Regions from separate parts of the Leisingera sp. ANG-S5 genome, predicted to be linked through region 1. Evidence: riboswitches for the same ligand, from Rfam matches in the RefSeq annotation. Region 1 holds a riboswitch; the other holds the start of a gene.
What was found. A riboswitch is a leader RNA that binds a small molecule or an ion and turns the genes downstream of it on or off. The one in region 1 is predicted to bind thiamine pyrophosphate.
Positions count from the first base shown of each region.

Region 2: another riboswitch for thiamine pyrophosphate. It lies ahead of thiB (thiamine ABC transporter substrate binding subunit); the one in region 1 lies ahead of thiC (phosphomethylpyrimidine synthase ThiC).

Region 1 covers NZ_JWLH01000004.1:55,948-61,429, reverse strand. The annotation lists gene bioD (dethiobiotin synthase) at 1-482, opposite strand, end outside; gene RA25_RS08035 (8-amino-7-oxononanoate synthase) at 479-1,618, opposite strand; gene bioB (biotin synthase BioB) at 1,618-2,595, opposite strand; TPP riboswitch at 2,808-2,936, shown strand; gene thiC (phosphomethylpyrimidine synthase ThiC) at 3,074-4,888, shown strand; gene RA25_RS08020 (FAD-dependent oxidoreductase) at 4,885-5,482, shown strand, end outside.
Region 2 covers NZ_JWLH01000005.1:327,387-332,868, reverse strand. The annotation lists gene RA25_RS09890 (MerR family transcriptional regulator) at 1-289, shown strand, start outside; gene aroC (chorismate synthase) at 367-1,467, opposite strand; TPP riboswitch at 1,701-1,792, shown strand; gene thiB (thiamine ABC transporter substrate binding subunit) at 1,825-2,802, shown strand; gene RA25_RS09875 (thiamine/thiamine pyrophosphate ABC transporter permease ThiP) at 2,778-4,334, shown strand; gene RA25_RS09870 (thiamine ABC transporter ATP-binding protein) at 4,321-5,019, shown strand; gene RA25_RS09865 (6,7-dimethyl-8-ribityllumazine synthase) at 5,185-5,482, opposite strand, start outside.

The DNA of each region.
Region 1 (5,482 bases):
GACTCTGCATCACCGATAAAGGCCACGCCCACCACCGGACAGCCTGCATCGCGCAGTGCCTTGAGTGACAGCAGCGTGTGGTTGATGGTTCCCAGCTGCGTCCGCGCGCAGAGGATCACGGGGGCGCCCCAGCGGGCGAACAGGTCGAGATACAGCACCTTGCGGTTCAGCGGCACCATCAGCCCGCCTGCGCCTTCGGCCACCAGCACGCCATCAACCTCAGGCAAAGACAGCGAATCCGGGTCGACCTCCGCGCCTTCGGCCTCTGCTGACAGGTGCGGCGAAGCGGGCAGTTGCAAAAGGTAGCCTTCGGCCAGCGCCGGGCGGCCCGACAGGCGGGAGACGATTTGGCTGTCGGTCTCCTCTTCCAGCCCCGATTGCACCGGCTTCCAATAGGTGGCGCCCAGCGCCTGCACCAGGCCGGCCGAGAAGACGGTCTTGCCGATGCCGGTGTCGGTTCCGGTGACGATCAGCGCGCTCATGGGGTTGTCTCCATTTCCCGGGAGAGGTCTTCGAACATCCGGGTGATGACCTCTACCCCCGTATTCAGTGTGATCGACAGCCGCAGCCGCGAGGTGCCGCGCGGCACTGTCGGCGGGCGGATGCCGCGGATGTCGTAGCCGCGCGCCTGCATGGCCGCGGCCAGCGCCATGGTGCTCTTGTCGTCACCGATCACCACCGGCAGGATTTGGCTTTGGAAACCATCCAGCCCGCACAGGCGCTTGGCCTCATCTTGGGCATGGGTAATTCCCTGCCACGCCTGTTCGCGGCGGCCCGGGTTCTGCTGAAGTTCCTGCAAAGCTGCGCGCACCAGGGCCGCGTTCAGCGGCGACGGCGCGGTGGCAAAGATGAACCCGCGCGCCTTGTTGATCAGTGTCTCGATCAAAACCTTCTGACCGCAGATCAGCGCGCCCGAGGCGCCCAGCGCCTTGCCGCAGGTGTGCAGGGACAGGACATTCGGACGGTTGGCGATGCCGTGCGCCAGCCCGCGCCCCAGATCGCCGAACACGCCGGAGGAATGCGCCTCATCCACCACCAGCACGGCGCCCTCTGCATCCGCCAGCGCCATCAGCGCGTCCAGCGGCGCGAGGTCGCCATCCATCGAATAGACCGCCTCAACCGCGATCCAGACCTGGCCCTCGCCACCTGTCGAGCGCCAGTCCTTCAGCACCCGTGCCGCGTCCTCCGCATCGCTGTGCGCAAAGCTGCGGGTCTCTGCCCGGCCCAGCCGCATCCCGTCATGGGTGCTGGCGTGGATCAGCGTGTCATAGAGCACCAGATCGCCCTGCTGCGGCAGGGTGGAGAAAATCGCCTGATTGGCATTGAACCCGCCGCCCATGAACAGCGCCGCCTCAGTGCCGAAAAACGCAGCCGCCTCAGCCTCCAGCAGCTGATGTTCTGCATCGTTGCCGCGCAGCAGGCGCGAGCCGCCTGCCCCCACCGGCACCCCGCGCGCCAGCGCGTCTGCGGCGGCGGCGCGCAGAACATGGCTGCCCGCCAGCCCAAGATAGTCATTAGAGGCAAAGTCATGCCCGTCCCGCGGCATCAGTTGCCGGTAGCGTCCGCGCGTACGCAGCGCTTCCAGCGATTTCTCATGCCGCGGAAAGGCGCCCGCCATCAGCGGCTGCCGTCGCAGCCTGCCGCCATCGCGGTGATGCCCAGACGGTCGAACAGCTGCTGGTCCTTGTCCTCTTCGGGGTTGTCCGCGGTCAGCAGCGTGTCGCCCACAAAGATCGAGTTGGCACCGGCAAAGAAGCACATCGCCTGCATCTCGTCCGACATATCGGTGCGGCCCGCGGACAGGCGCACGTGGGACTTCGGCATCAGGATGCGGGCCAGCGCCACCGAGCGGACGAATTCGATCGGGTCCAGCTTCTCGACATTGGCCAGCGGCGTGTCGGCGATCGGGATCAGCATGTTGACCGGCACCGAATCCGGGTGCACCTCCAGCGTGGCCAGCGCCAGCATCATGTCGATACGGTCCAGCTGCTTTTCCCCCATGCCAACGATGCCGCCGGAGCAGACCTTGATGCCCGCTTCACGCACCCGGTTCAGGGTGTCGATACGGTCGGCAAAGGTGCGGGTGGTGATGATTTCGGAGTAGTAGCGCTCCGAGGTGTCGATGTTGTGATTGTAGTAATCGAGACCGGCATCGCGCAGGCGGAACACCTGTTCCTCGTCCAGCATGCCCAGGGTCATGCAGGTTTCCATGCCCAGGTCCTTGACGCCCTGCACCATCGCCTCAAGCGCGGCCATGTCGCGGTCCTTGGGCGAACGCCAGGCGGCCCCCATGCAATAGCGCGTCGCGCCGCCTTCCTTGGCTTTCTTGGCCTCGGCGATCACCCGCTGCACCTCGATCAGCTTGGAGGCAGAGAGCTGCGCGCCGTTGCGCGCCGACTGAGAGCAATAGGCGCAATCCTCGGCGCAGCCGCCGGTCTTGATGCTGAGCAGCTTGGATTTCTGCACCTGGTTGGGATCGAAATACTGCCGGTGCACGGTGTGCGCCTGAAACAGCAAGTCCATGAAAGGTTTGTTATAAATCGCTTCCGCTTCCTCGCGGGTCCAGTCGGTGCGGATGGGTGCAGCGTCCAGCATGCTGTCTCCTGTTCTCTATACCTGTTGGCCATGCGCGGATGGCGTTTCCGGTTTTATAGATAATTTTGCAGCCCTCGATCAAGCATCAAAGCTGCGCTGCAGCGATTTGCCCCAACCCGGTGTCAATAAGGCCAATACTGAACTGATATTAATGCCAAAAAATAATCTACAAAGATTCCGGTTGACGCAAACCCCGCACCTCCCCTAGCCCTATAGGCACGCAGGGGAGTCCCGCCCAAGGGACTGAGAGGCGTCATGGTGCGGGGGATCCCGGACCGGCGGCGCGACCCTTTGAACCTGACCCAGTTGATACTGGCGTAGGAAGCAAGAAGCATCGCACGGCGCCCCGGCAGCAAGCGGTGTTTCGGACAGGCAGCATGCGTGCACCGGCCGTACACCGGCTGTACACCCCCCTGCCCGTTTTCCTCCGTCCCGGCTCAATTGGTGTTTTTGAACCGAAGGCCCGGAGGAACACCAGATGAACGTCCCCAACCCGAAAATCACCACGGGCGCATTGCCCGCATCGCGCAAGATCTACGTCAGCGGCGAGGTCCATGAGGACGTCCGCGTGCCGATGCGTGAGATCTCCACCCACCCCACCGCGGGCGAGGCGCCGTTGCCGGTCTATGACAGCTCCGGCCCCTATACCGATCCGGAGGTGCTGACCGACATCCGTGAGGGCCTGCCCGCCCTGCGCCGCCAATGGATCGAGGCCCGCGGCGATGTCGAGAGCTACCAGGGCCGCGACGTGAAGCCGGAGGACAACGGGTTTGTCGAGGGCGACCGTTTGACGCCGGAGTTCCCGGTGAAGCCCGCCCCGCTGCGCGGCAAGGACGGCAAGGCGCCGACCCAGCTGGCCTATGCGCGTGCGGGCATCATCACGCCGGAGATGGAGTTCGTGGCGATCCGCGAAAACCAGCTGCGCGAGCTGTCGCCCTGCCACGCAAACCGCGACGGCAATGACTTTGGCGCCAACATCCCGGACTACGTGACGCCGGAATTCGTGCGGTCCGAAATCGCCGCCGGTCGCGCCATCATCCCCGCAAACATCAACCACCCGGAAATCGAGCCGATGATCATCGGCCGCAATTTCAAGGTGAAGATCAACGCCAACATGGGCACCTCTGCCGTGACCTCCTCAATGGAGGAAGAGGTCGACAAGCTGGTCTGGGCGATCCGCTGGGGCGCCGACACGGTGATGGACCTGTCCACGGGCCGCAACATCCACAACACCCGCGAATGGATCGTGCGCAACTCCCCTGTGCCGATCGGCACGGTTCCGATCTACCAGGCGCTGGAGAAGGTGAATGGCATCGCCGAGGACCTGACCTGGGAAGTGTTCCGCGACACGCTGATCGAACAGGCGGAACAGGGCGTCGATTACTTCACCATCCATGCGGGCGTGCGGCTGCATATGGTGCCGATGACGGTGAACCGGGTGACGGGGATTGTCTCGCGCGGCGGCTCGATCATGGCGAAGTGGTGCCTGCATCACCACAAGGAGAGCTTCCTCTATGAGCATTTCGAGGAAATCTGCGACATCTGCCGCCAGTATGATGTGAGCTTCTCTTTGGGCGACGGGCTGCGGCCGGGCTCCATTGCGGACGCCAATGACGAGGCGCAGTTTGCCGAGCTGGAAACCCTGGGTGAGCTGACCAAGATCGCTTGGGCCAAGGACTGCCAGGTGATGATTGAGGGGCCGGGCCATGTTGCCATGCACAAGATCAAGGAGAACATGGACAAGCAGCTGGAGTGCTGCCACGAGGCGCCGTTCTATACGCTGGGGCCGCTGACCACCGACATTGCGCCGGGCTATGACCACATCACCAGCGGCATCGGGGCGGCGATGATCGGCTGGTTCGGTTGCGCGATGCTGTGCTACGTGACACCGAAGGAACACCTGGGCCTGCCCGACCGCGACGACGTGAAGACCGGGGTCATCACCTACAAGATCGCAGCCCATGCTGCCGACCTCGCCAAGGGTTTGCCCGGCGCCCAGCGCCGCGACGATGCGCTGAGCCGCGCGCGGTTCGAGTTCCGCTGGGAGGACCAGTTCAACCTGTCGCTGGACCCGGACACCGCACGCGAATTCCACGACCAGACCCTGCCGAAACAGGCCCACAAGGTTGCCCATTTCTGCTCCATGTGCGGGCCGAAATTCTGTTCGATGCGGATCAGCCACGACATCCGCTCGGAAGCGCAGAAAGAGGGCATGGAGGCGATGGCCGCCAAGTTCCGCGAGGGCGGCGAGCTCTATGTGCCTGCCGCTGAAGCAGCGGAACCGGCGGAATGATCACCATCGCAGGCGCGGGCCTGGCCGGCCTCGCCTGCGCCTATGAACTGGCGCAGCGCGGGGCCGCGGTCACCGTCTATGAGCGGGGCGAGACGCCCGGGGCTGGCAGTGTCGCGCGCTTTGCGGGCGGCATGCTGGCACCCTGGTGCGAACGCGAAAGCGCCGAAGCAGAGGTGATCACCCTCGGCAGCCGCGCCTTCGGCTGGTGGGCCAAGGTCACGACCGTGCACAGGCGCGGCACGCTGGTGGTGGCGCCTGCCCGCGACCGGGCGGAGCTCACCCGTTTTGCCCGCCGCACCAGCGGAAACCGGGGGGTGGACGGGGCAGAGATCGGCGCGCTGGAGCCAGCGCTGGCCGGGCGGTTTGCGCAAGGGCTGTTCTTTGAGAAGGAAGCGCATCTGGATCCGCGCCGCGCCCTGCGCGATCTGAGCGCCAAGGTGCAGGAACTGGGAGTGGAGATCCGTTACGGTGCCCCTGCCCCGGCCTGCGTCACGCTGGATTGCACCGGGATGGCGGCACCGCTGCCCGCCTTGCGCCCGGTGCGCGGCGAGATGGCGATCCTGCACTGCCCGGAGGTGGAGATCAGCCGCACAT
Region 2 (5,482 bases), on a different contig from region 1:
CGGGATGGAGGCGCTGGGCTTCATCAGACATGCCCGCGACCTTGGGTTTTCGCTGGAGGACATCAAGGTGATGATGTCGATCGAGGGACAATTGGGAGAGGATTGCTCAGAGGTGCACCGCATCGCCGAGGCGCAGCTGAATGCGGTGCGGGCGCGGATAACCCGGCTGGAGCGGCTGGCGGGGGAGCTGGAGCGCATCACCCATCTGTGCGGCCACGGTCAGGGCGGAGATTGCAAGGTGCTGTCGGCGCTGGGCGATCACGGGCAATGCGGCAGCGACCACGGCTGAGGAACGAAAAAGGCGAAGCCTGCATCTGCACGCTTCACCCTTGAGAATGCGAATTGGCGCTTATTAGAGCCTTACCTTCAGCCAATCCGGCCCTGGTTTTCGCCGATCTGGCCGCGATGCAGCAACAGGTGATCGAGGATCACGCAGGCCATCATTGCCTCGGCCACCGGCACCGCGCGGATGCCGACGCAGGGGTCGTGGCGGCCCTTGGTGATCACCTCGGTGGCGGAGCCGTCCTTGCGGATCGACTTGCGCGGAGTGAGGATCGAGGAGGTCGGCTTCACTGCAAAGCGCACCACCACGTCTTGCCCGGTGGAGATGCCGCCGAGGATGCCGCCGGCGTGGTTCGACGAATACTCAGGGCCGTTTTCGCCCATGAAAATCTCGTCGGCGTTTTCCGAACCTTTGAGGCGCGCGGCGTTCATGCCTTCGCCGATCTCGACGCCCTTCACGGCGTTGATCGACATCATCGCGGCGGCCAGATCGGTGTCCAGCTTGCCATAAACCGGCGCGCCGATGCCTGCGGGAACGCCGCGCGCCACAACCTCAACAACGGCGCCAACGGAATCATGCGCCTTGCGCAGGGCCTGCAAGTAGTCTTCCCATTCCTGCACTGCGCCAGCGTCGGGGATCCAGAAATCATTTTGTTCAATCGCGTCCCAGTCAAAGCGGCTGCGGTCGATCTCCAGCTCGCCCATTTGGGTCATGTAGCCCTTGATCTCCAGCCCCGGCACCAGTGCCTTGATTGCTTCACGTGCAACACCGCCGGCTGCCACCCGCGCCGCGGTCTCGCGCGCCGAGGAGCGGCCGCCGCCGCGGTAGTCGCGGTTGCCGTATTTCTGGAAATAGGTGATGTCGGCGTGGCCCGGGCGGAAGGTCTGGGAAATCTCGCCGTAGTCCTTGGAGCGCTGGTCGGTGTTTTCGATCATCAGCTGGATCGGGGTGCCGGTGGACATGCCGTCGAACACGCCGGAGAGGATCTTCACCGCGTCCGGTTCGTTGCGCTGGGTGGTATTCTTGTTCTGGCCCGGGCGGCGCTTGTCCAGCCACTGCTGCAGCATTTCCGGCTCCAGCGGCACGTTCGGCGGGCAGCCGTCGACGGTGGCGCCAAGCGCGGGCCCGTGGCTCTCGCCCCAGGTGGTGACGCGGAAGAGGTGTCCAAAGCTGTTCATCGACATGAGGCGCGGTCTCCTTTGCGGGACGTGCTTAGCGGGCAGGGGCCTGTGCCTCAAGCGGATTCCTCTGCGGCAAAGGGCACAGGGGGCGCTGCCCCCGCCGCCTAGGGCGGCTCCCCCGGGATATTTTCCGCCAGAAGAACATGGGATCGGCGCGGGCGGCGGTCCAGTTTGCAAAGGGTCATAGGTCCTGACGGGGCTTTGGCTTGTCATTGCCGCGCCCGGGGCATAATGTCCGCGCCACCTCGGGGTGCGCGCAAGCGCTGAGATGACACCCGTTGAACCTGAACCGGATCACACCGGCGGAGGGAAGGTACTGGACAGCCTCCACCCTTGCCCAAAGCCGCAAAGGAGGATGGCATGAAACATCTTGCATTTGCAGCGGGACTGCTTGGCGCCTCGGCAGCCTTTGCCGAAACGCCCGAACTCACCGTTTATACCTATGACAGCTTTGTTTCCGACTGGGGCCCAGGCCCGGCAGTGGAAAAGGCGTTTGAAGAGGTGTGCGGCTGCGACCTGAAACTGGTGGGCGCAGGCGATGGCGCGGCGCTCTTGGCGCGGGTCAAGCTGGAGGGCGCACGCTCGGACGCGGACGTGGTGCTGGGGCTGGATACCAACCTGACCGCGGCGGCCAAGGAAACCGGGTTGTTTGCAGAGCATTCCGTGAGCGCCGAGTTTGCGCTGCCGGTGGAATGGAACGACGCGACCTTTGTGCCGTATGACTGGGGCTACTTTGCCTTTGTCCACAACGCCGATGCTGCGGCGCCTGCGGATTTCAAGGCGCTGGCGGACAGCGACACCAAGATCGTCATTCAGGACCCGCGGTCCTCGACACCGGGTCTGGGCCTGCTCTTGTGGGTGAAGGCCGCCTATGGCGACGAGGCGCCGGAAATCTGGAAGGGCCTGTCTGACAACGTGGTCACCGTGACCAAGGGCTGGTCCGAGGCCTATGGCATGTTCCTGGAAGGGGAGGCCGACATGGTGCTCTCCTACACCACTTCGCCCGCTTATCACCTGATTGCCGAGGAAGACGGCTCCAAGGCTGCCGCCGCTTTTGATGAGGGGCACTACATGCAGGTGGAAGTTGCGGCCAAGCTGGCAAACACCGACCAGCCGGAGCTGGCCGACCAGTTCCTGGCCTTCATGGTGTCGGATGCGTTCCAGTCGATCATTCCGACCACCAACTGGATGTATCCGGCGGTGACCCCGGCGGCAGGCCTGCCGGAAGGATTCGGCACCCTGATCGCGCCTGAAAAATCGTTGCTGCTGAGCGAAACGGAAGCGGCAGAAGTGCGCGATGCGGCGCTGGGCGAATGGCTGGACGCGCTCAGCCAGTAAGCGCCTTTCCCGGAAGCGCCGCTGCCCTGCTGGTGGCGGCGCTGATTCTGGGGACGCTGGGGGCTGTTGCCCTGCGGGCCGAGGCCGGCACCGGGTTCGGCGTTAGCGACTGGGCGGCGCTGCGGTTCACGCTGACCCAGGCGAGTCTGTCGGCGCTCTTGAGCGTCGGCCTTGCCATTCCCGTCGCCCGCGGGCTGGCGCGGCGGCGGTTCCCGGGGCGGACGCTGCTGATTGCACTGCTGGGCGCGCCCTTCATTCTTCCTGTAATTGTTGCGATCCTTGGTCTGTTGGCTGTCTTTGGCCGGGCCGGCTGGCTGAGCCAAGGGTTGATTTTCCTTGGGTTAGAGCCTGTTCAAATCTACGGGCTGCACGGGGTGGTGCTGGCGCATGTGTTCTTCAACCTGCCGCTGGCGACGCGTCTGATCCTGCAGGGCTGGCAGGAAATTCCTGCCGAGCGTTTCCGTCTGGCGGCGCAGCTGGATGCCGGGCCGCTGGCGATGTGGCGGCTGCTGGAAGGGCCGATGCTGCGGCGGGTGGCGCCGGGCGCGCTGGCGGTGGTGTTTGCCATTTGCCTGTCCAGCTTTGCGGTGGCGCTGACCTTGGGCGGCGGCCCGAGGGCGACGACCCTTGAGCTCGCCATCTATCAGGCGTTCCGCTTTGATTTCGACCTGGGCCGCGCGGCGCTTCTGTCGGGGCTGCAGCTGCTGCTGACCGGTGCCGCCGCGCTGGTGGCGTTGCGGGTGTCGGCGGGCGAAGGATTTGGGGCCGGGCTTGACCGGGCTGTGCAGCGCTGGGACGGGCAGGGGTTGCTGGCGCGCGGATTGGACGGGTTCTGGATTGTCTTGTCGGCGGCGTTTTTGCTGCTGCCGCTGGCGGCAATCGTGCTGGCGGGTCTGCCGGGGCTGGCTGCCTTGAAAGGCTCCGTTTGGCAGGCGGCGGGCAACTCGATTCTGGTTGCCGCGCTCAGCACCGTGATTCTGCTGATGCTCGCCCTGCCGATGGCCGCTGCGGCTGCTGCCGGGCGCAGCGGCATCGCCGAACTTTCGGGTATCCTCGGCCTTGCGGCCTCGCCGCTGGTGATCGGCACCGGGTTGTTCATTCTGATCTATCCCATTGCGGACCCGTTTGCGCTGGCGCTGCCGGTGACGGCGCTGGTCAATGCGGTGATGGCGCTGCCTTTTGCCATGCGCATTCTGGTGCCGCGGGCGCGGGAGGTTCTGGGGCGCTATGGCCGGTTGTCGCTGTCGCTGGACATGCAGGGATGGGCGTTCGTGCGCCGGGTCTACCTGCCGCGGATGCGGGCACAGACGGGGTTTGCGGCCGGGCTGGCAGCGGCGCTGTCGATGGGGGATCTTGGCGTGGTGGCGCTGTTTGCGGATCCGGATTTCGCAACACTGCCCTTGCAGATCTACCGGCTGATGGGGGCCTACCGGATGGAGGCGGCGTCAGGTGCGGCACTGTTGCTGCTGCTGCTGTCGATGGGGGCATTCTGGATTTTGGACCGCGGGGGGCGCTGGCATGCTGAGGCTTGAGAGCTGCCGGATCATGAACGGCGATTACGCGGTGGAGGCGGATCTGGAGATCGCGCCCGGCGCCTGCGTCGCGGTGATTGGCCCGTCCGGGGCCGGCAAGTCAACGCTGGTGGAGGCAGTGGCCGGTTTCCTGCCCGTCACCCGCGGGCGTATTTTGTGGAACGGCGCGGAGCTGACCCGCCAGGCGCCGGGCAAGCGGCCGGTGGCGATGCTGTTTCAGGACGGCAACCTGTTCCCGCATCTGACTGTGGCGCAGAATGTGGCGCTGGGGCTGCATGCAAACCTGCGGCTGAGCGCGGCGGAGTGGAGCCGGGTTGATGCCGCGCTGGAGCGGGTCGGCCTGGGCGGCATGGGCGGGCGCAAGCCTGCGGCCCTGTCCGGCGGGCAGCAAAGCCGGGTGGCGCTGGCGCGGGTGCTGGTGCAGGGGCGGGACATTCTGCTGTTGGATGAGCCCTTTGCCGCGCTGGGCCCGGCGCTGAAAGCAGAGATGCTGGACCTGGTGGCGGAACTGGCCCGCGAAAGCGGCGCCACGGTGCTGATGGTCAGCCATGATCCGAATGACGCCCGCCGGATAGCGGATCAGGTGGTGCTGGTGGCGGAGGGCAGGGCGCATGAGCCGCAGGCAACGGCGGAGCTGCTGAACAACCCGCCGCCGGCCTTGAAGGCGTATTTGGGATCTGCCTGACGCGCCGCTGGGAGCCGGTTTCGGAGGTGTGTAAGTGAAAAGGGGTTTCGCTGCGAAACCTTGATTATAAACAAGTGGTTAAGCTGATTTTTTGGCCTTTTTGCCGGATGCCCGCCGCCGGTGCGGCGGGCTGGTGCAGGGGATAATGCACTGTAAGTGCTGCGTTTATGCGGCCAGCGCCGCCTCCCGCGTCTTGGTGATCATCAGCGCTGCACTGGCGGCTTCGTTGCCTTTTTGCACGAAGTGCGCGCGGTAGATGGCCATGTGATGCTCCGTTTCCTGGAAATGATGCGGTGTCAGCGAGACCGACAGAACCGGCACCCCGGTATCCATGCCGGCGCGCATCAGACCGTCAACCACGGCCTGCGCCACGAAATCATGCCGGTAGATGCCGCCGTCGACGACCAGCGCAGCGCAGGCCACGGCGGCGTATTTTCCAGTTTTTGCCAGCTCCTGCGCCAAG